Linked DNA regions of Streptomyces noursei ATCC 11455. The protein of the gene in region 1 interacts with the protein of each later gene in a pairwise test. Links are inferred from orthologs where the notes say so. Each region holds a gene or a part of one and is shown in the gene's direction. Other genes may lie near its edges. The genes, in order: thrS and rplA.

Region 1 (16,026 bases):
GCAACGAGCGCGGCGCCCTCACCGGCCTGAAGACCACGTCGTACGGTGAGAACGTCGTCGCCCTGGCCCGCGCCCGCGAACAGGGCGCCTCCGAGGCGCTGTTCGCCAACACCACCGGCGCGCTCTGCGAGGGCACCGGCTCCAACGTCTTCGTCGTCCTCGACGGTGAACTGCACACCCCGCCGCTGCACTCCGGTTGTCTGGCCGGCATCACCCGCGCCCTCACCGTCGCCTGGGCCGGCGCCAAGGAGACCGACCTGCCGCTGGACGTCCTGGAGAGCGCCGAGGAGATCTTCCTGACCTCCACGTTGCGCGACGTCCAGGCCGTGACCCGGATCGACGGCCGCCAACTCGCCGACGAGCCGGGCCCGGTGACCGCCGAGGCGATGCGGATCTTCGACCGGGAGTCCGCCGCCGACTTCGACCCGCGCTGAGGGTGACGGGCCCGCGGGCGGGCGAGTAGAAAGTCCTTCGTGACCACTACGCTGCGCCCCGCGGGCCCCGAAGTACGACACGACGACGGCCGCCGGTCCCGCCCCTACGACATCTGCGTCAACAGCCGCCGGGTCGGCGGGATCCAACTGGCCACGGACGCCCGCTTCGGGCCCACCGCGGGCCGGATCGAGGCACTGCACGTCGAGGCCCCCGACCGGCACCGGGGCCGCGCCACGGTCGCCGCGCTGGCCGCCGAGGAGGTGCTGCGCGGCTGGGGCTGCCGACAGATCGAACTGACCGTGCCCACGGACGCCGAGGCCGCGGTGCGGCTCTCGGCGGCGCTGGGCTACATCGAACGCGGCCGGATCATGACCCGGGCCCTCACCCGCCCCGGCGGGCTGCCCGACGGCAGCGTCGACCGGCCGATGCCCGAGGACGGGTACCCGGCCTGGCGGGACGCCGCGATCGCCGAGCGCGTCCGGCAGCAGACCGCCGAGGGGATGCCCCGCGAACGCGCCGAGGCGACCGTGCCCGCCGAGCACGCGGCACTGCTCCCCGAGGGCGCGGCCACCCCCGGTCACGTCCTGCGGGTCCTCGCCCACGAGGGCACCGACGTCGGCACCCTGTGGCTCGCCCTGCGGCTCCCCGGGCAGCCCGGCGGGTACGTGATGGACGTGCGGGTGGCGCCCGAGCGCCGCGGCGAGGGGCACGGCCGCAGCCTGATGCTGGTCGCCGAACGGGAGACCCTGGCCGCTGGCCGCTCCTCGCTGGCGCTCAACGTCCACCCGGACAACGCCGCGGCGCTGGGTCTGTACCGCTCGCTGGGCTACCGGACCACCGCGTACCGGATGTGGAAGCCGATCCTCTGACGCGCTCCACCGACCGGCCAGCGGGGCCTGACGGGCCCGACCGGAGCGGGCGGCCGGGCCGCGGTCGCGTCAGCCCGCTGCGGAGTCCGGCCCGGCCAGCAGCCGTTCGGCGATCTCCTCGATCCGGGCGCGCAGCCCCTCCTGGCTCTTGCCGCCGTCCAGCCGCTCGCCGCCGATCTCGTACGTCGGGGTGCCCGTCACCCCGATCGCCTTGCCCTCGGCCTGGTCCGCGTCCACCGCCAGCAGGTGCCGCCCGTCGACCAGCGCGGTGTCGATCTCCTCGGCGTCCAGCCCCAGCTCCCCGGCGACGTCGAGCAGCACCTTCTCGCCGTGCTTGCCGAGCTCCGCGGTCCGCGCCAGCAACGCCTCGATGTACGGCCAGCCCTGCCCCTGTTCGGCGGCCTCCTCGGCGGCCTGGGCGGCCGCGTAGGCGTGCTTGTGCTTGGTCAGCGGGAAGTGCCGCAGCCGGATCTCCAGCCGGTCGCCGAAGCGCTCGCGCAGCGCCCGTACGTCCGCGAGGGCGGTGGCGCAGTCCGGGCACTGCAGATCGCACCACACGTCCAGGACGGGGCGGTCGGGGCTGACGGGACTGGTGGGGCCGGAGGCGGCGGCGTCGTTCATACGGCCAGTCTTCCAGCCCGCCGCCCTGGGGAGGAACCCGGACCTGCGGAGGAGGGCGACCCGGAGATCTCCCTGAGGTCCTGGCCCGGACATGGCCTGTGCGGGGTCGGAGGGGGCAGGATGGAGGGGAGCGCGGAACGCCCGCTCGCCCATGGGACCGGCAGGAGGACCGGATGCTGACCTCGACAGTCTGTGCCGCGGTGTCGGCAGCGGGCCTGGGTATCGCCGCGCTGACCGCTTATCGCAAGCGTTTCCTGGCCGCGACCCGGATCGCCGCCTTCGCCCTGATCCCGATCGGCCTGGTCATGACGGGTGTCATCGACTGGGTCACCAGCATCGTCTTCAAGCCCACGGTCTGGGCCGGGTTCGGGGTGCTCGCACTCTCCGCGGGGCTGTTCGCGATCAGCAGGCTGGTGGAGCGGCGCCGTGGGATAGCCGGTCGCAAGGAGCGCCGGGCCGCGGCGGGTTCCGGGGCGCCGGCGGTGGCGCCGGCCGCCTCTGCGCCGTCCCTCGGCCCCGGCCGGAAGGCCCCGAAGAGCACCCCCGCGCCGAGCGCGGGCAGCGCTCCCAAGGATGACTTCTCGGACATCGAAGCGATCCTGAAAAAGCACGGGATCTGATGAACTCCCGCTGCTGAGCGGCCTATCGCGGCTTCCGGGACGATCATCTGCGCGATGATGCGCGCGAGATGAACGATGAGTGCGCCCTCGCCCAAGACGACGCCCCGTCCCCCGAGCCACGCGGTTGCCTGTTCGCGCTGTCCCAGCCGCCGCTGATGCTCTTCCTAGCCGTGATCGGCCTACTGCTCCTGCTAGGCGCGGTACACGACCTCTACATCCTCTGAGGTCCGCACCGGCCGGGTGCGGACCCGGCCCGCCTGTCGCCGTGCGACCGCGGGCCGTACCCGCCGCGGTCGCTCAGCCCGCCGCCTCCCGCCGCCGTGCGCGGTACGCCGCGACGTGCAGCCGGTTCCCGCAGGTCCGGCTGTCGCAGTAGCGCCGCGAGCGGTTGCGGGAGAGGTCGACGAAGGCGTGCCGGCAGTCCGGTGCCTCACAGCGCCGCAGCCGCTCGCGCTCCCCGGCGACGAGGATGAAGGACAGCGCCATCCCGCCGTCCGCGGCCAGGTGGTCGGCGACCGAGGCGCCCGGCGCGAAGTAGTGGACGTGCCAGTCGTAGCCGTCGTGGTCGGTCAGTCGCGGGGTGGTGCCCGCCGAGGCGACCAGCGTGTTCAGCCGTGCGGCGGCGGCGCGGTCGTCGCCGGCGGCGAAGACCTCAGCGAACCGCGCCCGGACGGCCCGTACGGCCGCCAGGTCGTCCGGGCCGAGGGATCCCACGTCGCTGACATCGTTGCGCCGGACGAACTCCGCGAGGGCCGCGAGGTCGGTCAGGCTGTCCGGGGCGCCGGGGGAGTCGCCCTCGGGGGCGGTGTTCAGCAGATCGACGACCGCGTCCAGCGCGCACCGGGTGTCATGGGTGATCATCACGGTTCCGCTCCCTGGCCGGGTGGGGTCGGCCGCTGCCGCCCCGGTGTCGTTGGCGAATGGTCGCCGACTCTAGCGCCTGGGACAAGCCTCGGCGCCGTCCCCGCGGTGGGTCCGCGACGACGGCGCCGAAGTGTGCCGTGTGAACTTGTCGGTCCTGCGCCGTCTCCCCGAGTCGGACGGTCGCAAGTGTGAGCGGGTGGGTGTGCGTGCTGCGTCTCAGCTCTCCGCCAGGATGTGGGAGAGCTCGGTGTCGAGGTCGAAATGCCGGTGTTCCGTACCGGGTGGTACGGCGGCATCCGTCCGCTTGAGGAACGATTCCAGTGCCCGCGCCGGCGCCTCCAGGAGGGCTTCCCCCTCCGGGGAGCTCAGGGCGATGCAGACGACGCCCTGTCCATGGCTCCGGGACGGCCACACGCGGACGTCTCCGGTGCCCGTGGGCCGATGCAGGCCCTCGGCGAGGAGGTCGCGGGCGAAGACCCACTCAACCGTTTCCTCGGCTCCGGTGTGGAAGGTGGCGTGCACGGCATACGGATCGGCCGTGTCATACCGCAGGCCCGCGGGTACAGGCAGTGAGGACTCGCTCGACACAACGAGGCGCAGGTGCAGCTCGCAGCTGACCGTGGTGTTCATAAGCGCCAGGGCCTTTCGCTCAGTGTGCGCTCGGGGATTCGCACGTCGGCGAAATCGACATGCCACCTACGGTGCCGTTGTAAACCCCTCTGACGGTTTTGTGTGGCTTCAGGTACCTCTTACGGCGGATTGCGCGAGCGTCCTCGGCGGTGAGTTCGGCCAGGCGAACATGCCGGTTGCATAGGCGATACGAATACGCAGAGTAATGGAGCGGGGAGCGCTTCGCGATGATCTCGGTCGGTTCGGCGTGCCGGGCGTCGGGGGTCGGTGCCCGGCGCACGGCCGGGTGCCCGGTGCGTGCCGGGTGGAGATCGGCGATGTCGCGACGGTGGTCAGGAGCGCCCCCGACGTGCGGTAATGTTGTCGATGCGCCCGGGCGATTAGCTCAGTGGGAGAGCGCTTCGTTCACACCGAAGAGGTCACTGGTTCGAACCCAGTATCGCCCACCCCGGACGACGGCCCGGAGACTTCAAGTCTCCGGGCCGTCGCGGTTGTTGGGCCGTTCCCGGGCGGCGGGGGCGCACACTGGGATCATGCCCGACTCGTCAGGTCGATCCTGCCGCCTGCACCGCTACCGCTTCCGTAGCGTCTGGCTGCTGCATGCCCCGCCCGCCGTCGTCTACGCGGTGCTGGGGCGGGCCGAGGCGTATCCCTGCTGGTGGCCGCAGGTGCGTGAGGTCGTCCCGCTCGACGACCGCAGCGGCACCGCGCGGTTCCGGTCCTTCCTGCCGTACGAGCTGACCGTGGTGGCGACCGAGACCCTGCGGGATCCGGGGGCCCGGGTGCTGGAAATAGGGATGCGCGGGGACCTGGCCGGCTGGGCGCGCTGGACGATCATGCCGGGGGAGGGCGGTACGCGGGCCGTCTTCGAGCAGGAGGTGGAGGTCCGCAAGCCGGTGCTGCGGCGCTGGGCGCTGCTGGGACGGCCGGTGTTCCGGATCAACCACGCGCTGATGATGCGGGCCGGGCGGCGCGGTCTGAGGGCCTGGCTGGCCCGCGGGTGAGGGGCGGCGGGACAGGAATTTGATGGAAGGGCGTGACGACCTGTATCGTTCAGGTCGTTCGCGAGGGAAACCCCGCCGACACCCGGGCGATTAGCTCAGTGGGAGAGCGCTTCGTTCACACCGAAGAGGTCACTGGTTCGAACCCAGTATCGCCCACCGGGATCGAGGACCGGGCCGCCAAAAGGCGGTCCGGTCCTTTTTGTTGGTCGGTGCGGCCGTGATCCGGGGCGCGCGCTTGCGCGGTCGACGGCGGTGACCCTCGGGGAGAGCGCGGTGGGAGTCCTGATGAGGGATCAGGCCGCGGAGGGGAGTTCCGGCCGCAGCGGCCAGTGCGGGTCGACCGGCTCGGGGGAGCCGCTGCGGGCGAACCACGCCTGGAGGCCGCGGGCCTGGGCCGCGTGCCAGACCGCCTGCCGGGTGTGCAGCTCGGCCGGCTGCAGCCCCTCCAGCCGGTCGGCGAAGCGCAGGCCCACCTCCCGGACCACCCGCAGCGCGGCCAGTGCGTCCGCCGCCGCCTCGTGGGCGTCGGTCAGCTCGACCTCGTAGTGCGCGCAGAGATCGGTGAGGGTGCGACGGCCCTTGCGGTAGCGGTCCAGGTGCTTGTCCAGGACGCGCGGGTCGAGGACGTGCAGGGGGTACGCCCCCAGATAGGTGCCCAGTGAGCTGGCGCGGTGGCGCTTCAACTCCCGCTCCAGGAGTGTGAGATCGAACGGCGCGTTCATCACCACCAGCGGCCGACCGGCCACCGCCTGGGCGGCCAGCGCGCGGGCCAGCTCCTCCAGCACCGGCGCCGGCCAGCGGCCGTGCAGCGCGAGGTGATCGGCCGTGAGTCCGTGCACCGCGGTCGCGGCCTCGGGTATCTCCACCCCCGGGTTGATCAGCCAGCGGGTGATGCGCGGGGCGGCGCGCGGGGTCTCCTGGACGACCAGGGCGGCCGAGACGATGCGATCGCGCTCCACGTCGATGCCCGTCGTCTCGGTGTCGAAGGCGGCAAGTGGACCGTCATACCAGCGCGGCATCATCCAACTCCTCGCGGTCGTACGGGGGATGACGGTGCACGTCACCCGAGCTGGTGATACCCGAGACCAGGTCGGCTCGAACCGCCCTTGTTTGCGGCCGGTCTGACGCGGAGACAACCACAGTGACGGGCCGGCGCACACCGCGCGGCCCGGCGTCTCCCCCGCGCCGGGTCCCGCCCCGCCGCCCCGCCGCATCGATTCGCCACGGCCCGGAAGGCATCCCGCGATGACCCTCGCGCAGCCCGAACCGGGCGGGCTGTCCCCCGCAAGCGGGCGGTACCCCCGGCCCTCACTCACCTCGCAGCGCGGTGGCCTGGCCACCACGGCCTGCATGGAAACACTCCAGGTGGGCTACCTGCACGCGGTCGCCGCCGCCTCCGGGTGCTCGCTGGCCCAGCCCTTCCCGGACAACGGGATCGACTGGCACGTCAGCCACGCCGCGCCCGACCACGCCGTCGACGACGAGGTGACCATCAAGGTGCAGCTCAAGTGCACCTACCAGACCGCCCCGCGCCCGCCCGGGCCCACCTTCGCCTTCACGCTCGACAACGACCACCTGGTGAAGCTGGCCCGCACGCCGGTGGCGGTGCACAAGATCCTCGTCGTGATGCTCGTCCCGCGGGATCCGGAGGACTGGCTGCGGGCCGGGCACGACCACCTCGAACTGCGGCACTGCTGCTACTGGATCAACCTCGCCGGCCATCCGGTGACCGGTCGGCGCAGGACCACTGTGCGGATCCCGACCACGCGGATCTTCGACGACCGCGCGCTCCGCGAGATCATGACGCGGGTCGGGGCGGGAGGGAGGCCCTGATGGACCGGCCGATCGACGACTACGGCGCGCGGTCACCGGACCCCGCGCGACTCGACCCGGCGGTGCTCGGCGCCCTGCTGGCCCGGCACGGCTGGCGGCGCCGGGGCGGCCCGGCCGGCGACTACGCCCGCTGGATCCCGCCGGACGGGTCGGGCGGCACCAGCCTGCTGGTGCCCCACGACCGTCTCTTTCCGGACAGCGCCGAGCTGCTGGCCGAGGCGTTGGCGGCGCTGGAGCGGAGCGCCGCGCCCTCGGCCCGGGAGGTGCTGGTCGGACTGGCGGTGCCCAGCGACGAGGTCCGCTGGGAGCGCGAGGTGCCCGACGGCGGACCCGGCACCGCGCACTGGGTGGCGCAGGAGCAGCTGCGCGGCGCGGCCCGGGCCCTGCTGACCGCCGGCGCGCTGGGCAGCTACTCCCGGGCCGGCTTCTACGGCGCCCGGCACAAGCGGCGGGCCGAGGGGTTCCTGGGCCAGGTGCTGGTCGGCCCGGCGCCGGCGGGGCGGCACCTGGCCGCGTTCGTCCCCGTACCGGCCGGGCGGGACGTGGTCGCCGGGCTTCAGCGGGCGCTGCACGCGGCCCGGGACGCCACCGACTACCAGCGGGCCACCGGCGGCATGGAGGCGTTCGACGCGGCGGTCGGGCTGGGCGTCTGCCACGAGCTGGCGCAGGCGCTGATCGCGTTGGTGCGGGGCGCGGAGGGGGTGCGGATCAGCATCGCCTGGTCGCCCGCGGCCGGCACCCCGGCCGGCTCCGCGGCCCGCCCCGAACCCGTCGAGTTCTCCCCCGGCGACCTGCCCGCGCTCCAGCAGGCGGCCCGGCGCTACGTCCGCACCGAGCCGTCGCTGCCGGTGCGGGTGACCGGCACCGTCGTGCGGCTGCGCCGGGAACGGCCGGACGGCCCGGGGTCGGTGCGGCTGCGGGTGATCACCGGGGCGGACGTGGGGCAGGTGCGGGCCGCGCTGGAGGAGGAGGACTACCGGATCGCCGGGCACGCGCATCTGGCCGGGCTGCCGATCCGGGTCAGCGGCCGGCTGGAGAGCCGGGGCGGCTTCCGGCGGATCACCGGCGGCCGGGACGTCACCCCCGTACAGGTCGATCCGGCCGACCGCGACCGGCTGTTGAAGGCACTCTGGGAGAATCCTGCGGAGCCCGGGGACGGGGGATTCGACGACGCCGACGCGGCGTGCGGCGGGCCGCCGGCGGACGCCTGAGCGGGCGGGGGCAATCCGTTTCGCGGTGCGGTCCTGCGGCTCGGTACGATTCGGGAGCGCAGCAAACGCTGACGCGAGAGAGACATGAGTCAGGAGAGACCGGTGTCAGACGTCCGTGTGACCGTCCAACGCGATTCCGAGCGGGAAGAACGCGTGGTGACCACGGGCACTACGGCCGCCGACCTCTTCCAGGGCGAGCGCAGCGTCGTGGCCGCACGGGTGGCCGGCGAGCTGAAGGACCTCACCCACGAGCTGGCCGACGGCGACGAGGTCGAGCCCGTGGAGATCACCTCCGAGGACGGCCTGAACATCCTGCGGCACTCCGCCGCGCACGTGATGGCCCAGGCCGTGCAGGAGCTCTTCCCGGAGGCCAAGCTCGGCATCGGTCCGCCGATCAAGGACGGCTTCTACTACGACTTCGACGTCGAGAAGCCCTTCCACCCGGACGATCTCAAGCGCATCGAGAAGAAGATGCAGGAGATCCAGAAGCGCGGGCAGAAGTTCGCCCGCCGTGTGGTGTCCGACGACGAGGCCCGCGCCGAGCTGGTGGACGAGCCGTACAAGCTGGAGCTGATCGGCCTGAAGGGCTCCGCGGCGGACGCCGCCGAGGGCGCCTCCGCCGAGGTCGGCGCCGGCGAGCTCAGCATCTACGACAACCTCGACGCCAAGACCGGCGAGCTGTGCTGGAAGGACCTGTGCCGCGGCCCGCACCTGCCCAGCACCCGGCACATCCCGGTCTTCAAGCTGATGCGGTCCGCCGCCGCCTACTGGCGCGGCAGCGAGAAGAACCCGCAGCTCCAGCGCATCTACGGCACCGCCTGGCCGACCAAGGACGAGCTCAAGGCGTACCTGGACTTCCTCGCCGAGGCCGAGAAGCGCGACCACCGCAAGCTCGGTGCCGAGCTGGACCTCTTCTCCATCCCGGAGGAGCTGGGCTCCGGCCTCGCCGTCTTCCACCCCAAGGGCGGCGTCGTGCGCCGGGTGATGGAGGACTACTCCCGCAAGCGGCACGAGCTGTCGGACTACGAGTTCGTCAACACCCCGCACATCACCAAGGAAAGTCTCTTCGAGACCTCCGGGCACCTGCCGAACTACGGCGAGGCGATGTTCCCGCCGCTGGAGTTCGACGGGCAGAACTACCGCCTCAAGGCGATGAACTGCCCCATGCACAACCTGATCTTCAAGGCGCGCGGCCGGTCGTACCGCGAACTCCCGCTGCGGCTCTTCGAGTTCGGCACGGTCTACCGCTACGAGAAGTCGGGCGTCGTGCACGGCCTGACCCGCGCCCGCGGCTTCACCCAGGACGACTCGCACATCTACTGCACCAAGGAGCAGATGGCGGACGAGCTGGACAACCTGCTCACGTTCGTCCTGGACCTGCTGCGCGACTACGGCCTGGCCGACTTCGAGCTGGAGCTGTCCACCCGCGACCCCGAGTCCGACAAGTTCATCGGCGAGGACGCGGAGTGGGAGGAGGCCACCGAGGCGCTGCGCCAGGCGGCCGAGAAGCAGGGGCTGCCGCTGGTGCCCGACCCGGGTGGCGCCGCGTTCTACGGGCCGAAGATCTCGGTCCAGGCGAAGGACGCCATCGGCCGGTCCTGGCAGATGTCGACCATCCAGGTCGACTTCCAGCAGCCCGCCCGCTTCGGCCTGGAGTACACCGCGGCGGACGGCTCCAAGCAGCAGCCCGTCATGATCCACCGGGCGCTGTTCGGCTCCATCGAGCGGTTCTTCGCGGTGCTGCTGGAGCACTACGCGGGTGCCTTCCCGGCGTGGCTGGCCCCGGTGCAGGCGACCTGCATCCCGATCGGCGACGCCCACGTCCCGTACCTGGAGGAGTTCGCCGCGGAGGCGAAGGCCAAGGGGCTGCGGGTCGAGGTGGACTCCTCCTCGGACCGGATGCAGAAGAAGATCCGGAACGCGCAGAAGGCCAAGGTGCCGTTCATGATCCTCGCCGGTGACGAGGACATGGCCGCCGGGGCGGTGTCGTTCCGCTACCGCGACGGTTCGCAGGAGAACGGCATCCCGCGCGACGAGGCGATCGCCAAGCTGCTGGACGTGGTGGAGCGCCGCGTCCAGGTCTGACGGAGTCGAGGTGACGAGGGGCGGTCCCACCGGGACCGCCCCTCGCCGCTTCCCTCGCCGGCCGGGGAGAATATGCTTCGCAACATGACGAGTGAGCCGGAACAGCAGATCGGAGTCGGGACGCAGGACGCCTTCCAGCGCCTGTGGACGCCCCACCGGATGGCCTACATCCAGGGGGAGAACAAGCCGAGCGGCCCGGGGGCCGAGGACGGCTGTCCGTTCTGCACCATTCCCTCGAAGTCGGACGAGGACGGCCTCGTGGTCGCCCGCGGTACGTACGTGTACGCGGTGCTGAACCTCTACCCGTACAACGGCGGCCACCTCATGGTCGTCCCGTTCCGCCACGTCGCCGACTACACCGACCTCGACGAGCCGGAGACGGCGGAGCTGGCGGACTTCACCAAGCGGGCGATGACGGCGCTGCGCGGCGCGTCCGGGGCGCACGGCTTCAACATCGGGATGAACCAGGGAGCGGTCGCCGGCGCCGGCATCGCCGCCCACCTCCACCAGCACGTCGTCCCCCGCTGGGGCGGCGACACCAACTTCATGCCGGTGGTAGGGCACACCAAGGTGCTGCCCCAACTCCTCGCCGACACCCGGGCGATGCTGGCCGCGGCCTGGCCGGCGTAGCCGGGGTGCGCGCCGGGTGAACGGGGCGACACGCGCACGGATGAATCGTATGAATCGCCCCGATTGGGAATTCTTGCCCCTCTAATGGGGTGGTGACCTCCCTGGATCGTCGCTCCGTGCTGCGCGTGGCCGCCTCGGCCGCGGCGGCCGGTGCGCTTGCGTCGGGCTGTGACCCCAAGCGATCGGCGGACTCCGCCCCCTCCGTACAGGCCGCCGGCGGACCGAGCCCCCGAGCGACGGGCCGGTCCGCCCCCGCCCGGCACCCCGCCGCCCGGCCCCCGACCCGCGCGCCCGGCCTGCCCGCGGAGATCGAACACGGGCCGCGGGACGGCCACGCGGTGGCCCTCACCTTCCACGGCCGGGGCGACCCCAAGCTGGCCGAGGCGCTGCTCGGCGAGGCCGAGCGGGCCGGCGCCAAGATCACCGTGCTCGCGGTCGGCGACTGGCTCGACGCGCAGCCCGCGATGGCCCGCCGCATCCTGGACGGCGGCCACGAGCTGGGCAACCACACCATGCACCACCGCAACATCTGCGCGCTGCCCGCCGACGCCGCGTACGCCGAGATCAGCCAGTGCGCCGACCGGCTGCGGAAGCTCACCGGCAGTATCGGCAGCTGGTTCCGCCCCTCGCAGACCCAGCGGGCCACCGGGCAGGTGATCCGGCTGGCGCGTCGGGCGGGCTACCCGCACGTCCTGTCGTACGACGTGGACTCCCTCGATGCGAACGACCCCGGCGCCCCGGCCGTCCAGCGCACGGTCCTGGACGGCATCCGCCCGGGCTCGGTCGTCAGTCTCCACCTCGGGCACGCCGGCACGGTGGCCGCGCTGCCCCCGATCCTCGACGGCCTCCGCCGGCGCGGTCTGCGCGCGGTGACGACAACGGAGCTTGTGACCTGATGGCTGACCGGAACCGTACCCACTCCCGTCCTACCGGCTCCCGCCCCGACCGCTCCACCCGCCGGGCCGCACTGCTGGTCGTGGCCTGCGCCCTGGTGGCGGCGGGCTGTGCCGGCGGCGGGGAGCAGTCCGCCCCCACGCGGCCCGTCGGGCCCTCGCCCCACAAGGCCGTCGCCCAGGGCCTGCCCGGGATGCCGCCGCCGCTGGACGAGCACGACCTGTACGCCGCGGACCGGCCGAACCGGCTGGCGCCGCAGGTCAAGCACTACCCGTCGCGGGTGTACGTGCCCAACACCGGCTCCGACACGGTCAGCGTCATCGACCCCAAGACGTACAAGGTCATCGAGACGATCCCGGTGGGCGTGCAGCCGCAGCACGTGGTGCCGTCCTGGGACATGAAGACCCTGTGGGTCAACAACAACCGGGGCCACGACCTGACCCCGATCGACCCGGCCACCGGCAAGGCCGGCAAGCCGGTCAAGGTCCACGACCCGTACAACCTCTACTTCACGCCGGACGGGAAGTACGCGGTGGTGATGGCGTCGATGGACAAGCAGCTGGTGTTCCGGGACCCGCACACGATGGAGGTCCGCAAGACCGTCCCGGTCAGCTGCGCGGGCGTCAACCACGCCGATTTCTCGCCGGACGGGAAGTACTTCATCGTCTCCTGCGAGTTCTCCGGCGAACTGCTCAAGGTCGACACCGCGAAGATGGCGGTGATCGGCCAGCAGAAGCTGCCGTTCGAGGGCGCCATGCCCCAGGACGTGAAGATCTCCCCGGACGGGAAGACCTGGTACGTCGCCGACATGATGGCCGACGGCGTGTGGATCCTGAACGGCGACACCTTCGGCCGGCCCAAGCTGCTGCCCACCGGCAAGGGCACGCACGGGCTCTACGTCAGCCGCGACTCCCGCACCATGTACATCTCCAACCGCGGCGAGGGGAGCATCTCGCTGCTGAACTTCAAGACCGGCGAACTCGCCGACAAGTGGCACATCCGCGGCGGCGGCAGCCCCGACATGGGCGGGGTCTCCTCGGACGGCAACGTGCTGTGGCTGTCCGGGCGGTACAACTCCGAGGTGTACGCGCTCGACACCCACACCGGGAAGACCCTGGCGAAGATCCCGGTGGGGCTGGGCCCGCACGGACTGGCGGTGTACCCGCAGCCGGGGCGGTACTCGCTGGGGCACACCGGGATCTTCCGCTAGCCGAAAGACGGGCGCGCGCACGGCGGGAGGCCGTGCGCGCGCCCGTCCGTGCGGTGCGCGGGGTGGTGCTACGCGTGGTACTCGTCGGCCTTCTTCGGCTCGGCGCTCTGCACCATGCCGCTGAGCACCAGGGAGCGGTTGTCGAAGCGCTCGGTGTTGACGCCGTGCTCCTGCAGGACGCTCATCGCGGCGGCGTGCACCGCCCGCAGCACCGGGGTCGCGGCGCGCAGCGCGTCATCGGCCATGAAGCGGTGGCGCCAGGGCTTGTCGGCCCAGACGTGGCGCAGGCCGAACGGCTCGGGGAGGGCGAGCTTGCCGCCGAGGAAGTCCAGCACCGGCGGGAACCACGTCAGCGGGGCGCGGGCGGCGAGCCGGACCACCTCCGACGGCTCGATCAGCGGCAGCGTCTGGGTCCTGGTCTCCCAGAACCGGACGACCTTGGCGATCTCCTTGGTCTTGGGCTCCGGCTTGCTCGTGAAGAGGGAGTTGACCGGACCGAGGGCGTGACCGCTGACCTCGATGCGCAGCGTCTCGTGCAGGACGGTGACGGTGATCATCAGCGTGAGCACCAACTGGCCGTCCCACAGGACGAATTGGACGCCGAGGTAGTGGCGGTCGCCGCTGCCGAACTGCTGCTCGTTGCAGATCCGCTCTATCTCGTGGCCGCGGACCTCGTACCCGTCGACGTGGGCGCCGTCGGGGCGGCCGACGGCCTTGGCCTTCTCGCCCACCGGGGAGACGATCCAGTGGCGGACGGACGGCGGCTGCTGGAATCCGCCGGTGTGCAGCGGGCTGCGCTCCAGCAGGCGCAGCCGGTCGTGGATCGCGCGGATCACGTCCCAGCTGCGGAAGGGGTGGATGTCGGTGCCCTCCTGGGCCGGCCGGAGCTCCTCGGCCAGCTGCCAGCTGCCCCAGCGGGTGCCCATGCCGAGTATGCCCTTGGGGCCGGCGTAGAAGACGACGTTGCTGCGCTGCTCGGCGGAGACCTTGGCGAGGTTGTGCCGGAGGGTCTCGGCGGAGGTGTGGTTGGGGTCCTGCGGCACCGCCTCGGGGATCTTCGCGGCGACCCCGCCGCCCTCCAGTAGCCCCTTCCACGCCTCCCGCAGGGTCACCGCGGTCCGCTCGCAGATCTGCTTGGCCAGCCACCAGCCCACCACCGGGGCGATGAGCATGCCGCGGGCGTACAGCGGCCAGAAGCCGGTGAACGGCAGCTTGACCATGAAGAACAGGCCGGCCAGCGCGAGCAGGACCAGCAGCGCCCCGCCCGCCAGGGAGATGCCCTTGCCCTCGCCGTCCTTGGAGAACATCTTCCGGAGCTGGAAGGCGCCCAGCCAGAGCAGCACACCGGGCAGGAACAGCAGCCCGCACACCACCATCAGCACCGTCAGCCGGCTGTCGCGCTGCTTGCGGATGCGGGTGGCCGACAGGCAGTGCTCGACGATCGTCTGCGGCTCCGTCCCGAAGGACTGGATCAGCGGCTTGCGGCCGCCGCCGAGCATCCGCACCTGGACGGCGCGGGAGAACGCCTCGCCGAGGTTGGGCTCGAACAGCGACAGCTTGGGTTTCTTGATCTCGGACTTCCCTGAATCGGAGTCCGCCTCGGAGATCTTGGAGAGCTTGCAGTCGCGGTAGGCGGCCGAGGCCAGGGCCTGGGTCGCCGCCGTCTGTCCGGCACCTCCCGAGATGGGGACCTGCGCCCCCGGACTGAAGTCAAAGCCGTCTGCCACTACCCGCCCCCATCACGCGCGTATCCGCTGATGCGCTCTACCCGACTCCGCCGACGCGCACACCTGCCGGGCCGGCGTGCTCGCAGGTTGGCCCGGAACGCGCGGCGCGGCGGTGGAGTCCCAGCGTACAGCCGCCGGCCCGGCCCAAGTGGGTTGTCCGGGACAGCGGCTGACCGACCGTTAACTAGGCGCTGACCGCCTCCTGTTCCCGCATCCGGGCGGCGAGCTGGCCGGGCATCGGCTCATGCCGCAGGTAGCCGCGGCTGAAGCGGCCGGTGCCGTGCGAGAGCGACCGCAGATCGACGGCGTACCGTCCGATCTCGATCTCCGGCACCTCGGCGCGGACCAGGGTGCGGCCGGCGCCGGACTGCTCGGTGCCCACCACCCGGCCGCGGCGGCCGGAGAGGTCGCTGAGCACCGGGCCGACGTACTCGTCCGGTATCAGGACGCGCACCTCGGAGACCGGTTCCAGCAGGTCGATCCTGGTCTGCGCGGCGGCCTCCCGCAGCGCCAACGCACCCGCCGTCTGGAACGCGGCGTCCGAGGAGTCCACCGAGTGGGACTTGCCGTCGAGCAGGGTGACCCGGATGTCGACGAGCGGATTCCCGGCGGCGATCCCGCGGGCGGCCTGGGCGCGGACGCCCTTCTCCACGGACGGGATGAACTGCCGGGGGACCGCGCCGCCGACGACCTTGTCGACGAACTCGATGCCGGAGCCGCCCGGCAGCGGTTCGACCTGGATCTCGCAGATCGCGAACTGGCCGTGGCCGCCGGACTGTTTGACGTGCCGGCCGCGGCCCGCGGCGGAGCCGCTGAAGGTCTCCCGGAGCGCGACCTTGTGCTCGACGGCGTCGACCTGGACGCCGTAGCGCGAGCGCAGCCGCTCCAGGGCCACGTCGGTGTGCGCCTCGCCCATGCACCACAGGACGACCTGGCGGGTGTCCTGGTTGTGCTCCAGACGCATCGTGGGGTCCTCGGCGACCAGCCGCGCCAGGCCCTGGGAGAGCTTGTCCTCGTCCGCCTTGCTGTGCGCCCGGATGGCGACCGGCAGCAGCGGGTCCGGCATCGCCCACGGCTCCATCAGCAGCGGGTCGTCCTTGGCGGAGAGGGTGTCGCCGGTCTCGGCGCGGGTGAGCTTGGCGACGCAGGCCAGATCGCCGGCGATGGCCCGGGGGAGCGGCCGCTGCTGCTTGCCGAACGGCGCGGACAGCGCGCCGACCCGCTCGTCGACGTCGTGGTCCTCGTGGCCGCGATCCGTCAGGCCGTGCCCGGAGACGTGCACCGTGTCGTCCGGGCGCAGGGTGCCGGAGAAGATCCGGACCAGGGAGAGCCGGCCCACGTACGGGTCGGAGGAGGTCTTGACCACCTCGGCGGCCAGCGGACCCTCCGGGTC
Region 2 (12,918 bases), 2.2 Mb from region 1 along the record:
CTCCGGACGCTGCGCACCGGCCAGTTGGCCGCGGGCGAGACCGTCCTGGTCCACTCCGCGGCCGGCGGCATCGGCCACCTCGCGGTGCAGCTCGCCAAGCTCCTCGGTGCCGGGAAGGTGATCGCCGCGGTCGGCTCACCGGGCAAGTTCGACTTCGTCCGCTCCTTCGGCGCCGACGCCGCCGTCGACTACTCGGCCGACGACTGGCCGGAGCGGGTCCGCGAGGTCGCGCCCGGGGGAGTGGACCTGGTCCTGGACTCCGTCGGCGGCGAGATCCTGCGGCGGAGCCTCGACCTGCTCGCGCCGTTCGGCCGCGTCGTGGTCTACGGTGCCGCCGGCAGCGAACTGCTCGACGTCCCCGTGACCAGCCTCTTCGCGCTCAGGACGGTCGTCGGGTTCTCCCTGCTGGCCTGGCGCGCGGCGGCCCCGGAACGGGCCCGCGCGGAGATGGCCGAACTGGCCGGCCACGCGGCGTCCGGACGGCTGCGCACCGCCGTCCACGCCCGGTTCCCGCTCGCCGACGCGCCCGCCGTGCACCGGCTCATCGAGGAGCGGTCGCACCTCGGCCGGATCCTCGTCCTGCCGTAACGGGGCCTGCCGCGGGCTCCGGACGACGCTGGGGCGCCGCCCGCCGTCCCTGGCTCCCCGGACGGCCCGGTGGCCGCCACGGGGCGGCGGAGACGCCCTCAGGGCCGTGTGGGCACCTCCGCCGCCGCGGGCCTCAGTGCGACGCCACGTTCCGGACCGCGTCCGCCACCGGCACGTCCCCGCCGATCAGTTCCAGCGTCCGGCCGGCCGTGTCCGGCTCCTCCAGCAGTGCCGCCAGCACGGCCGCCACGTCGTCCCGCGACACCGCGCCGCGCCCGGTCGCGTCGGCCAACGTCACCTGGCCGGTACCGGGATCGTCGGTGAGCCGGCCCGGACGCAGGATCGTCCAGTCCAGCCCGGCCCGGGCCCGTACATCGGCGTCCGCGGCGCCCTTGGCCCGCAGATAGGCCGCGAAGACCGGATCGGTGCCCTCCGGGGGCTCCCGGTCCGCGCCCATCGCCGAGACGACCACGAAGCGCCGCACGCCGGCCGCCTCGGCGGCGTCCGCGAACAGCGTCGCCGCGCCGCGGTCCACCGTGTCCTTGCGTGCGGCGCCGCTGCCCGGCCCGGCGCCCGCCGCGAAGACGGCCGCGTCCGCCCCCTCCAGATGCCGGGCGACATCGCCCACCGACGCCGACTCCAGGTCGCAGACCACCGGTTCGGCACCCGCTGCCAGCAGATCGCCGGCCTGTTCCGGCCGCCGGACGATCCCCGCGACCTCGTCCCCGCGCGCATGCAGCAACCGCTCCAGCCGCAGCGCGATCTGACCATGTCCACCTGCGATGACAATGCGCATGCTGCCGACCGTACGCCCAACCGCCCCGCCACCCCCGGGGACAGGCCGCCTAGCGCTGCGACTGGCGGGGCAACTCCAGTGCCACGTCCACCGAATCGCAGTACTCGCGCACCGCACTGGTGCGCGCCACCACCCGCCCCCGGTGCACCACGATCCGGCTGTACGCCAACGAGAGCACCCCGGCGATCCGCTCCCCGCGCACCGCCAGCAACTCCGCCGGGAAACCCGCCTCGACGCGCACCTCCGGCAGCCCCAGAGTGGCCCGCGCCGCCGAACTCACCGTCTCGTACGCCGCCTCGGGCGTGGCCTCCCCCAAGGACGCCAGCAGGTACGCGGCCTCCAACGGGTCGCCCCGACCCACCGGGTTGGCCGCGTCCCGCAGCGCCCCGCTGCCCGCCGCCACCCGCACCCCGGCCGCCCGCAGCAGCCGCACCGGCGCCGGCCGCGACACCCGGGAGCCGTTGCGCTCCAGGCCCGTGCAGTCGCCCTGCGGCAGACAGACGACGGTGACGTCGGCGGCCGCCAACTGCTCCGCGACCCGGGACGCCACGCTCCGCGGCATCCGTGCCATCCCGGCACACGGCCCGATCGCCACCCCCGGCCGCAGCCCGCCGCACATCGTCGCGACGCGCGCCAACCGCGCCGGGTCGTCGCCGTCGGTGTGCAGGTCCACCGGGCAGCCGTGCTCGCCGGCCACCTCCAGGACGGCCTCCACGTACCCGGTCGGGTCGGGGTCCAGGTCCGGGCAGCCCCCGATGACCGTGGCGCCCATCTTGACCGCGTCCCGCAGCATCGCCAGCCCGTTCGCGCCGGCCACTCCGGTCAGCACCCGCGGCACCGCCACCGCCGCCAGGTCCGCCAGCCCGCGCAGCGCCCGGCGGGCCTGGAGCACCGCCTGCAGCGCCCCCAGCCCCTGGACGCCGCCGATCCGCACATGGCTGCGGGAGGCCGTGGCCCCGTGCCCGAGCTGCAGCAGCGCCGCCTCGGTGGTCCGGCGCTGGACGTCCTCGGTGGAGTCGGAGGCCGGCCCGTCGGCGTCCGCGGTCAGTGCGGTGTCGCAGTGCGCGTGCGGCTCGGCCGGTGCCGGCAGCAGCAGATAGCCGGCGAGGTCCACCCGGGCGCCCTGCGGGGCGAGGCTGCCGGCCGTGCCGACCGCCTCGATGCGCCCGCCGCCGAGCCGGACGTCCACGGTGCGGCCGTCGGCGAGCCGGGCACCGCACAGGACCAGCGCACCGGAATCCGGCCGGCTGTACCGGCCGGCACCCCCAGGCTTCCCCGGCTGCGGCGAACTGCTGTCGGACATCGCGCTCCTCGAAGCCACGGCGTGCAAGATCACGCGGTGTGGATCCGAGCCTAGGGTGCGCCCCGGAGAGCTTCGCGCAGGCGCGGAATAGTCGTACTGGCGTGGTGCGGGGGGCTGCTGGGGCGCGACGCGGATTCGGATTTCACGTTTGGCGGCGGGCCGTGTAATGTCTTCATCGCTCGCCCCAATAGCTCAGTCGGCAGAGCGTCTCCATGGTAAGGAGAAGGTCTACGGTTCGATTCCGTATTGGGGCTCTGGTGTGTGAGGTACCTCGTCCTCGGGCGAGGGACTCGTACATCGCAGCGGTGTAGCTCAGTCGGTAGAGCAAGCGGCTCATAATCGCTGTGTCACCGGTTCAAGTCCGGTCACCGCTACTGACAGTAGCCGATTGTGGGGTCGGTCCTCCGGTCGGCTACTCTTCTATGCGTTCATATCGACTACCCGTCCGTCAAGGAGCACTCACGTGGCTGCCACCGACGTCCGCCCGAAGATCACGCTGGCCTGCGTGGAGTGCAAGGAGCGGAACTACATCACCAAGAAGAACCGGCGCAACGACCCGGACCGCCTTGAGATGAAGAAGCACTGCCCGCGCTGCAACGCGCACACCGCGCACCGCGAGACGCGATAACTCAGGCTCGTCTGTGAGGCCGTCCCCATTTCCTGGGGGCGGCCTCGCGGCATTGGCACCATCAGTTCAGGGAGGTTGCGAGCCCATGGCGCTCGACCAGTCATTCGTCGGACGCACGTACCCGCCCACCGACCCGTACGAGGTCGGGCGGGAAAAGATCCGCGAATTCGCCGAGGCGATCGGTGACACCAACCCCGCCTACACGGACACCGAAGCCGCCAAGGCCCTCGGTCACCCCGATGTGATCGCGCCGCCGACTTTTGTGTTTGCCATCACGTTCAAGGCTGCCGGGCTGGTCGTCGCGGATCCGCAACTCGGCCTGGACTACAGCCGGGTGGTCCACGGCGACCAGAAGTTCGCCTACCGGCGTCCGGTGCGCGCCGGCGACCGGCTGACCGTGACCTCCACCATCGAAGCGATCCGGTCCATGGCCGGCAACGAGGTCATCGACATCCGCGGTGAGGTGCACGACGAGGCCGGCGAGCACGTTGTGACCGCCCTCACCAAGCTCGTCGCCCGGCCCGCTGAGGAGTCCTGAGATGACCGCGAAGATTGCCTACGACGACGTCGAGGTCGGCACCGAACTCCCCGCGCGGACCTTTCCTGTGACCCGTGCCACGCTCGTCCAGTACGCCGGCGCCTCCGGGGACTTCAACCCGATCCACTGGAACGAGAAGTTCGCCAAGGAGGTCGGACTGCCGGACGTCATCGCGCACGGCATGTTCACCATGGCCTCGGCGGTCCGGGTGGTCACCGACTGGGTCGGCGACCCGGGTGCGGTCGCCGAGTACGGCGTGCGCTTCACCAAGCCCGTCGTGGTGCCCAACGACGGGACCGGTGCGCTGATCGAGGTCAGCGGCACGGTCGCGGCCAAGCTCGACGACGCGGAGCGAACCGTCCGCGTCGACCTCACCGCCAAGAGCGCAGGCCAGAAGGTGCTGGGCATGTCCCGCGCCGTGGTCCGGCTCGCCTGACGCAGCCGCGTGGGGCGGCCGGCCCGATGCCGCCGGACCGCCCCCGTACCCTTGGGCGCGTGCAGGAACTCCACGTGGAGCACGGTGCTCCCCTCGCCCCGCTGACCACCTTCCGCCTCGGCGGCCCCGCGACCCGGCTCGTCACGGCCACCACCGACGACGAGGTGGTCGCGGCCGTCCGCGAAGCCGACGAGGCCGGCAGCCCGCTGCTGATCATCGGCGGCGGCAGCAATCTCGTCATCGGCGACAAGGGCTTCGACGGCACCGCCCTGCGCATCGCCACCCGCGGCGTCACGGTCGACGGCACGTCCCTGGAACTCGCCGCGGGCGAGAACTGGTCCGACGCCGTCGCCCGCACCGTCGAGGCCGGACTGGCCGGCGTCGAGTGCCTGGCCGGCATCCCCGGCTCGGCCGGCGCCACCCCGATCCAGAACGTCGGCGCCTACGGCCAGGACGTCTCCGAGACCCTCACCGAGGTCGTCGCCTACGACCGCCGCACCGGCGAGACGGTCACCCTCGCCAACGAGGAGTGCGGCTTCTCGTACCGCCACAGCCGCTTCAAGCAGCACCCCGAGCGGTACGTCGTGCTGCGGGTCCGCTTCGCCCTGGAGGACGCGGACGGACTCTCCGCGCCCCTGAAGTACGACCAGACGGCCCGCGCCCTCGGGGTCGGCACCGGGGACCGGGTGCCGCTCGCCGTCGCCCGCAAGACCGTCCTGGCGCTCCGGGCCAGCAAGGGCATGGTGCTGGACGCCGAGGACCACGACACCTGGTCGGCCGGCTCCTTCTTCACCAACCCCGTCCTCAGCGAGGCCGAGCACGCCGATCTCGTCCGGCGGGTCCACGACCGCCTCGGCCCCGACGCCGCGCCGCCCGCCTTCCCCGACGGCGACGGCCGGGTGAAGACCTCCGCGGCCTGGCTGATCGACCGCGCCGGCTTCACCAAGGGCTACGGCAGCGGCCCGGCCCGGATCTCCACCAAGCACACCCTCGCCCTCACCAACCGCGGCCGGGCCACCACCGAGGACCTGCTCGCGCTGGCCCGCGAGGTCCGCGACGGCGTCCACGACGCCTTCGGGGTCACCCTCGTCAACGAACCGGTGACGGTCGGCGTCAGCCTGTAGGGGCCGTGGAAGGCCGCCGGCGGCCCGCTACGGCGCCGGGGCGGCCAGCCAGGCGTCGATGTCCGCCAGCACCGCCCGCCGCACGTCCTGGGGCGCCCGGGAGGCCCGCACGGACTGCCGGGCCAGCTCGGCCAGCTCGGCGTCGTCGAAGGCGTGCGAGGTGCGGGCGATCTCGTACTGGGCGGCCAGCCGCGAGCCGAACAGCAGCGGGTCGTCGGCGCCCAGCGCCATCGGGACGCCCGCCTCGTAGAACGTCCGCAGCGGCACGTCCTCCGGTTTGCCGTAGACGCCCAGCGCGACGTTCGACGCCGGGCACACCTCGCAGGTCACCCCGCGGGACGCCAGCCGGCGCAGCAGCACCGGGTCCTCCGCGGCCCGCACCCCGTGCCCGATCCGGGTGGCGTGCAGATCGTCCAGGCAGTCCCGGACGCTGGCCGGCCCGGACAGCTCGCCGCCGTGCGGCGCCGACAGCAGGCCGCCGTCCCGGGCGATGGCGAAGGCCCGGTCGAAGTCCCGGGCCAGCCCCCGGCGTTCGTCGTTGGAGAGCCCGAAGCCGACCACGCCGTGGTCGGCGTAGCGCACCGCCAGCCGGGCCAGCGTGCGGGCGTCCAGCGGGTGCTTCATGCGGTTCGCGGCGACCAGCACCCGGATGCCCAGCCCGGTGTGCCGGGAGGCCAGCTCCACCGCGTCCAGGATGACCTCCAGCGCCGGGATCAGCCCGCCCAGCCGCGGCGCGTACGAGGTCGGGTCGACCTGGATCTCCAGCCAGCGGGAGCCGTCCTTGACGTCCTCCTCCGCCGCCTCCCGCACCAGCCGCTGGATGTCCTCGGGCGAGCGCAGACACGACCGGGCGATGTCGTAGAGCCGCTGGAAGCGGAACCAGCCGCGCTCGTCGGTGGCGCTCAGCCGGGGCGGCGTACCGCTGGTCAGCGCGTCCGGCAGGTGGACGCCGTACTTGTCGGCGAGGTCCAGCAGCGTCGCCGGCCGCATCGAGCCGGTGAAGTGCAGGTGCAGATGGGCCTTCGGCAGTTGACGCAGATCACGAACACGCTCCATCCGCAGATACTGCCGCACCCGCGCGCCCCGGCATAGGCCCCGCCCCGAACGAAGGGACGGCCGGAAAGGCGTGCGGGGCCGGACGCCCGTCCGACCCCGCACGCCTCGGCGGCCACCGCCCCGCTACTTGGCCTCGGCCAGCAGCTTCTGGATCCGGGAGACGCCCTCGACCAGGTCCTCGTCGCCCAGCGCGTACGAAAGCCGCAGGTAGCCGGGGGTGCCGAACGCCTCGCCCGGGACGACGGCGACCTCCGCCTCCTCCAGGATCAGCTCGGCCAGCTCGACGCTGGACTGCGGGCGCTTGCCGCGGATCTCCTTGCCCAGCAGCCCCTTCACCGACGGGTAGGCGTAGAACGCGCCCTCCGGCTCCGGGCACACCACGCCGTCGATCTCGTTGAGCATCTGCACGATCTTGCGGCGGCGCCGGTCGAAGGCGACCTTCATCTCCTCGACGGCCGCCAGGTCGCCGCTGACGGCGGCGATGGCCGCGGCCTGCGCCACGTTGGAGACGTTGGAGGTGGCGTGCGACTGGAGGTTGGTGGCCGCCTTGATGACGTCCTTGGGGCCGATCGCCCAGCCCACCCGCCAGCCGGTCATCGCGTACGTCTTCGCCACGCCGTTGACGACGATGCACTTGTCGCGCAACTCGGGCACCACGACCGGCAGCGACGAGAACTCCGCGTCGCCGTAGACCAGGTGCTCGTAGATCTCGTCGGTCAGCACCCACAGGCCGTGCTCGGCGGCCCAGCGGCCGACCGCCTCGACCTGCTCGCGGGAGTAGACCGCGCCAGTCGGGTTCGACGGCGAGACGAACAGCAGCACCTTGGTGCGCTCGGTGCGGGCCGCCTCCAACTGCTCGACGGACACGCGGTAGCCGGTGGTCTCGTCGGCGACCACGTCGACCGGCACGCCGCCGGCGAGCCGGATCGACTCGGGGTACGTCGTCCAGTACGGCGCCGGCACGATGACCTCGTCGCCGGGGTCCAGGATGGCGGCGAACGCCTCGTAGATGGCCTGCTTGCCACCGTTGGTCACCAGGACGTTCGCGGCCTCGATCTCGAAACCGGAGTCGCGCAGGGTCTTCGCGACGATCGCGGACTTCAGCTCGGGGAGGCCGCCGGCGGGGGTGTAGCGGTGGAACTTCGGGTTGCGGCACGCCTCGACCGCCGCCTCGACGATGTAGCCGGGCGTGGGGAAGTCGGGCTCACCGGCGCCGAAGCCGATCACCGGGCGCCCGGCGGCCTTGAGGGCCTTGGCCTTGGCGTCGACGGCGAGGGTGGCGGACTCGGAGATCGAACCGACCCGGGCGGAGACCCGGCGGTCGGTGGGGGACGATGCGGAGGGAGTGGCAGCGCTCATGGAGGCATCGTCGCAGACCGCCGTCGGGCCCGATACACGGGTTTGTGGGGCGGTGCGCGAGGTTCCTGTTCGACGCCCGGCCCCGAAGCACGTACACTCGCTGACCGTTGGCTCCCATCGGGTCACCGCAGTGCACGACGTAATGCAGTCGTCCGCATGCGGTAAGTTGGGGGAACCACAAAGGGTCGTAGCTCAATTGGTAGAGCACTGGTCTCCAAAACCAGCGGTTGGGGGTTCAAGTCCCTCCGGCCCTGCTACACGCACTTCATCACCGAGTGCGTGCATGCGTACGTACGAAATGCACCGCCGTGCGGCCGGGCCGGACGCGGCACGGCCACGACCCGGATTCAGGTGAGGACGAGTGACGGACGCCCTGGGCTCCATCGACATGCCTGAGCGCGGTCGTTCCGAAGACGACACCACGGAATCCCAGAAGAAGCCCCGCCGCGGCGGTAAGCGCGGCAAGAAGGGGCCTTTCGCGCGTCTCGCGCTCTTCTACCGCCAGGTCATCGCGGAACTGCGCAAGGTCGTCTGGCCCACGCGCAGCCAGCTGTCGTCGTACACCACCGTGGTGATCGTCTTCGTAGCCATCATCATTGGTCTCGTAACCGTGATTGACTTGGGAATCAACCGAGTCGTCGGGTACGTCTTCGGCTGATCCCGCGGAGGGTGCCTCTGCGGGGGCGGCCTTTCGCACGTTCAACCCCTTGAAGCAAGGAAGAAGCAGCCACGTGTCTGACCCGAACCTGAACGACGCCGCCAAGCCCGTCGCGGCTGCAGAGGCCGAGGTTGACGAGGCCGTCTCGGCCGAGGTCGAGGGGGAGGCTGCGGCGATCGCTGACGAGGAAGCCGCCGCGGAGATCGTCGCGGGCGCAGACGACGTCGACGAGCTGGACGCCGAGGACGCCGACGCCGGCGAGCCCGCCGAGTCGGCCGCCGTGCACGTCGAGGACGAGGAGGCCGAGGAGGCTTCCGAGGACGCGGAGGAGCAGGAGCCGGTCGACCCGGTGGCCGCCCTCCGTGACGAGCTGCGCGGGCTCCCCGGCGAGTGGTACGTCATCCACACCTACGCGGGTTACGAGAACCGCGTGAAGACCAACCTCGAACAGCGCGCCGTCTCGCTGAACGTCGAGGACTACATCTTCCAGGCCGAGGTGCCGCAGGAAGAGGTCGTTCAGATCAAGAACGGTGACCGTCGCACCGTCCGCCAGAACAAGCTTCCGGGCTACGTTCTGGTGCGCATGGACCTGACGAACGAGTCCTGGGGCGTCGTCCGCAACACCCCGGGTGTCACCGGCTTCGTCGGCAACGCCTACGACCCGTACCCGCTGACCCTCGACGAGATCGTCAAGATGCTCGCCCCGGAGGCCGAGGAGAAGGCCGCCAAGGAGGCCGCCGCGGCCGAGGGCAAGCCGGCGCCGTCCCGCAAGGTCGAGGTCCAGGTCCTGGACTTCGAGGTGGGCGACTCCGTCACCGTCACCGACGGTCCGTTCGCGACGCTGCAGGCCACGATCAACGAGATCAACGCCGACTCGAAGAAGGTCAAGGGCCTGGTCGAGATCTTCGGTCGCGAGACCCCGGTCGAGCTGAGCTTCGACCAGATCCAGAAGAACTAGGTTCTTCCGGACCACCAGCCACCGATCAGGTCAGACCGGCGTAGAGCCGGTCTGACCTGCGCGGTTTTTGGCCGCACGACAGTACCCGTTATCGTGGTGCGGTATGCCTCCATCCGGATGATCCGGATTGTGGGGCGAACCACCTCTCACTAGGACCCGGAGAGAGCATGCCTCCCAAGAAGAAGAAGGTCACGGGGCTGATCAAGCTCCAGATCCAGGCCGGTGCCGCGAACCCGGCTCCGCCGGTCGGCCCCGCGCTGGGTCAGCACGGCGTCAACATCATGGAGTTCTGCAAGGCCTACAACGCCGCGACCGAGTCGCAGCGTGGCATGGTCGTGCCGGTGGAGATCACGGTCTACGAGGACCGTTCCTTCACCTTCGTCACCAAGACTCCGCCGGCCGCGAAGCTCATCCTGAAGGCCGCGGGCGTGGACAAGGGCTCCGGCGAGCCGCACAAGACCAAGGTCGCCAAGATCACCCGCGACCAGGTCCGCGACATCGCCACCACCAAGATGCCCGACCTGAACGCCAACGACCTGGACGCCGCCGAGAAGATCATCGCCGGCACCGCCCGTTCCATGGGCATCACGGTCGAGGGCTGATCCTCAGCCCCGCACGGCCGTGCGGCGCACGCCGCACGTTGGCTCAGCCCGTGGCAGGACCAGGCGCTGGTCCGTACCACGACTCCACCCCACTGCATCAGGAGCAGAAGTGAAGCGCAGCAAGACTCTTCGCAACGCGGACGCGAAGATCGACCGGGAGCGTCTGTACGCCCCGCTCGAGGCCGTCCGTCTCGCCAAGGACACCTCCTCGGCCAAGTTCGACTCGACCGTCGAGGTCGCCATGCGTCTGGGCGTCGACCCGCGCAAGGCCGACCAGATGGTCCGCGGCACCGTGAACCTCCCGCACGGCACCGGTAAGACCGCCCGGGTCCTGGTCTTCGCGACCGGTGACCGTGCTGCGGCCGCGGAAGCCGCCGGCGCCGACATCGTCGGCTCGGACGAACTGATCGACGAGGTCTCCAAGGGCCGTCTGGACTTCGACGCCGTCGTCGCCACCCCGGACCTCATGGGCAAGGTCGGCCGCCTCGGCCGCGTGCTCGGTCCCCGTGGTCTGATGCCGAACCCGAAGACCGGCACCGTCACCCCGGACGTCGCCAAGGCCGTCACCGACATCAAGGGCGGCAAGATCGAGTTCCGGGTCGACAAGCACTCCAACCTCCACTTCATCATCGGCAAGGTGTCCTTCGACGACGCCAAGCTGGTGGAGAACTACGCCGCGGCGCTGGAGGAGATCACCCGTCTGAAGCCGTCCGCCGCCAAGGGCCGCTACATCAAGAAGGCGACGATCACCACCACCATGGGCCCCGGCGTCCCGGTGGACCCCAACCGCACCCGCAACCTCCTCGTCGAGGACGAGGCCGTCTGATCGTTTCGATCGATGCCTCATAGCGCGTGACGCGTGACGTCAGGCCCCGCTTTCCGTTCGGAGAGCGGGGCCTGACGCGTTCATAACAGGGCCGCCAGGCGCGCTGTCTGCGGCCTGCACTACAGTCCCCTGCGAGGTCCGTAGAGGAAATCAAAGGGGGAGCCTCACGTGCGCAGCACGCGTATAGCCGCCGCCGTCGCGGCGGGAGTCGTCATGATGGCCGGTCTGACCGCTTGCAACAGCGGTGGCGACAAGAGCAACGGCACCGGCGGTGGCAGCGCCAGCGGTGGCAGGAACGACGCGGCGGGGGCGAAGTCCCCGCTGGACGCCGCGCTGGCCTCGCTGAAGACGGCGTCGCAGCAGACGGGCGACAAGAAGTCCGCGCAGATCGACGGCACGCAGAAGCTGGGTCCGGTCACGCGCACGCTGAAGGGCGCGATGGACTGGTCGAACGGGACCAACATGACCCTCGACATCACCACGACCGGTGGGCCGATGGCGACCGGCAAGCCCATGAAGGCGCTGTACACGCCCCAGGCGATGTACGTGAACATGGGCATGCCGATGGGCGGCAAGAGCTGGATCAAGTACGACTACGCAGCCCTGGCCAAGCAGGGTCCGGCCGGCGCCCTGATGAAGGACGCCATACAGAACAACGACCCGGTCAAGTCGGTGAACCTGCTCATCGCCTCCGGCAAGGTCCAGGAGGCCGGCAAGGAGGACGTCCGCGGCGTCCAGGCGACCCACTACACCGGCAAGGTCGCCGTGGCCGAGATGGCCAAGCTGCAGTCCAAGAGCCTCAGCGAGGCCGACCTGAAGGCGCTGGAGGTGCAGCTCAAGAAGGTCGGCGCGACGACGGAGACCATCGACCTGTGGATCGGCCCGGACAACACGCTCGTGAAGAAGCGTGAGCAGGTGGACGGCCAGCAGCCCCAGGACTCCACCGTCTTCTACTCGAACTACGGCACCAAGGTCACCGTGACCCCGCCGCCGGCCGGCGACACCATGGCCGCTCCCGGCACCTGAGCCGTGCGGCCGCGGCGGGGTGTCCCAGACGCCCGCCGCGGCCCCACACGGGCCGATTTGCCTGCGCGTAGGCCCTTCCCGTACGGTGTCCCGGAAGCCAAAGACCGCTGGTTGTCTCTGCGCGTCCGATTCCGGGCGTGTGGTGGCCGAAGGATCCGCTAGCTGCGGACGGCCTGCGCAGGTTGTGTGGAGAGACTCCCGGGCATTTCTGTGTTCGGTCGAGTAACGCCCCGTGCCCTGCGCCGGGGCGTTTGTTTTGCCCAGCCCCTTCTGCGCGGTCCTCATCACCCGGAAGGAGGCCGAGGCTCATGGCGAGGCCCGACAAGGTCACAGCCGTCGACGAGATTGCCGACAAGTTCCGCAACTCGAACGCCGCTGTTGTGACGGCGTACACCGGTCTTACCGTCGCGCAGATCCGGAATCTGCGCCGTTCGCTCGGTGACAACGCTCAGTACCGTGTGGTGAAGAACACGCTGACCAAGATCGCGGCCAAGGAGGCCGGGATCTCTGCGCTGGACGAGCACCTCAGTGGCTCGACGGCCGTCGCCTTCGTTACCGGTGACCCGGTCGAGGCGGCGAAGGGTCTTCGTGACTTCGCCAAGGAGAACCAGAACCTCGTCATCAAGGGCGGCGTCCTTGACGGCAAGGCTCTCTCCGCCGACGAGATCAAGAAGCTTGCGGACCTCGAGTCCCGCGAGGTTCTGCTCAGCAAGCTGGCCGGTGCCTTCAAGGCGAAGCAGTCCCAGGCTGCCTCCGTCTTCCAGGCGCTGCCGTCGAAGCTCGTCCGCACCGTGGACGCGCTGCGCGCCAAGCAGGCCGAGCAGGGCGGTGCCGAGTAATTCGGCTCGCGTCATGATCCGCGCCGTCCCGGCGCGGGTTACAGCGGGCCGCACGCCCGCCGAAATGTACATCCGGCACCAGCCGATTTAGTGGAAGGACCGCCACCATGGCGAAGCTCACCCAGGACGAGCTGCTCGAGCAGTTCGAAGGCATGACCCTCATCGAGCTCTCCGAGTTCGT

The links.
Region 2: the proteins of thrS (region 1) and rplA interact in binary tests that used the Escherichia coli proteins (3 or more experiments, as listed by UniProt). The link is inferred for Streptomyces noursei ATCC 11455 from one-to-one orthologs.

The regions. Positions count from the first base shown.
Region 1 is NZ_CP011533.1:7,403,956-7,419,981, forward strand. The notes cover bases 7,684-10,680. They hold thrS (threonine--tRNA ligase), read left to right. Parts: upstream 7,684-8,189; coding sequence 8,190-10,172; downstream 10,173-10,680. Other genes in these bases: SNOUR_RS31505 (hypothetical protein), read left to right, coding at 7,684-8,087; SNOUR_RS31515 (HIT family protein), read left to right, coding at 10,245-10,680. Also shown: SNOUR_RS31450 (aminotransferase class IV), read left to right, coding at 1-434; SNOUR_RS31455 (GNAT family N-acetyltransferase), read left to right, coding at 474-1,304; SNOUR_RS31460 (DsbA family protein), read right to left, coding at 1,374-1,925; SNOUR_RS31465 (hypothetical protein), read left to right, coding at 2,099-2,545; SNOUR_RS47300 (hypothetical protein), read left to right, coding at 2,614-2,769; SNOUR_RS31470 (CGNR zinc finger domain-containing protein), read right to left, coding at 2,843-3,409; SNOUR_RS31475 (SsgA family sporulation/cell division regulator), read right to left, coding at 3,626-4,039; SNOUR_RS31485 (SRPBCC family protein), read left to right, coding at 4,573-5,043; SNOUR_RS31495 (exonuclease domain-containing protein), read right to left, coding at 5,337-6,062; SNOUR_RS31500 (DUF4365 domain-containing protein), read left to right, coding at 6,289-6,876; more of SNOUR_RS31505, read left to right, coding at 6,876-7,683; more of SNOUR_RS31515, read left to right, coding at 10,681-10,802; SNOUR_RS31520 (polysaccharide deacetylase family protein), read left to right, coding at 10,919-11,698; SNOUR_RS31525 (YncE family protein), read left to right, coding at 11,698-12,906; SNOUR_RS31530 (AbeC-like domain-containing protein), read right to left, coding at 12,975-14,633; SNOUR_RS31535 (elongation factor G-like protein EF-G2), read right to left, coding at 14,818-16,026. UniProt on the Escherichia coli protein: Catalyzes the attachment of threonine to tRNA(Thr) in a two-step reaction: L-threonine is first activated by ATP to form Thr-AMP and then transferred to the acceptor end of tRNA(Thr). The rate-limiting step is amino acid activation in the presence of tRNA.
Region 2 is NZ_CP011533.1:5,233,444-5,246,361, forward strand. What follows is about bases 9,080-12,013. They hold rplA (50S ribosomal protein L1), read left to right. Parts: upstream 9,080-10,155; coding sequence 10,156-10,872; downstream 10,873-12,013. Other genes in these bases: nusG (transcription termination/antitermination protein NusG), read left to right, coding at 9,080-9,444; rplK (50S ribosomal protein L11), read left to right, coding at 9,612-10,046; SNOUR_RS22250 (SCO4651 family lipoprotein), read left to right, coding at 11,041-11,898. Also shown: SNOUR_RS22170 (quinone oxidoreductase family protein), read left to right, coding at 1-588; SNOUR_RS22175 (NAD(P)H-binding protein), read right to left, coding at 722-1,384; SNOUR_RS22180 (amidohydrolase family protein), read right to left, coding at 1,434-2,687; rpmG (50S ribosomal protein L33), read left to right, coding at 3,151-3,315; SNOUR_RS22200 (MaoC family dehydratase N-terminal domain-containing protein), read left to right, coding at 3,401-3,853; SNOUR_RS22205 (MaoC family dehydratase), read left to right, coding at 3,855-4,289; SNOUR_RS22210 (UDP-N-acetylmuramate dehydrogenase), read left to right, coding at 4,349-5,413; SNOUR_RS22215 (adenosine deaminase), read right to left, coding at 5,441-6,469; SNOUR_RS22220 (pyridoxal phosphate-dependent aminotransferase), read right to left, coding at 6,593-7,828; preprotein translocase subunit SecE, read left to right, coding at 8,190-8,486; more of nusG, read left to right, coding at 8,560-9,079; rplJ (50S ribosomal protein L10), read left to right, coding at 12,207-12,737; rplL (50S ribosomal protein L7/L12), read left to right, coding at 12,845-12,918. UniProt on the Escherichia coli protein: One of the primary rRNA binding proteins, it binds very close to the 3'-end of the 23S rRNA. Forms part of the L1 stalk. It is often not seen in high-resolution crystal structures, but can be seen in cryo_EM and 3D reconstruction models.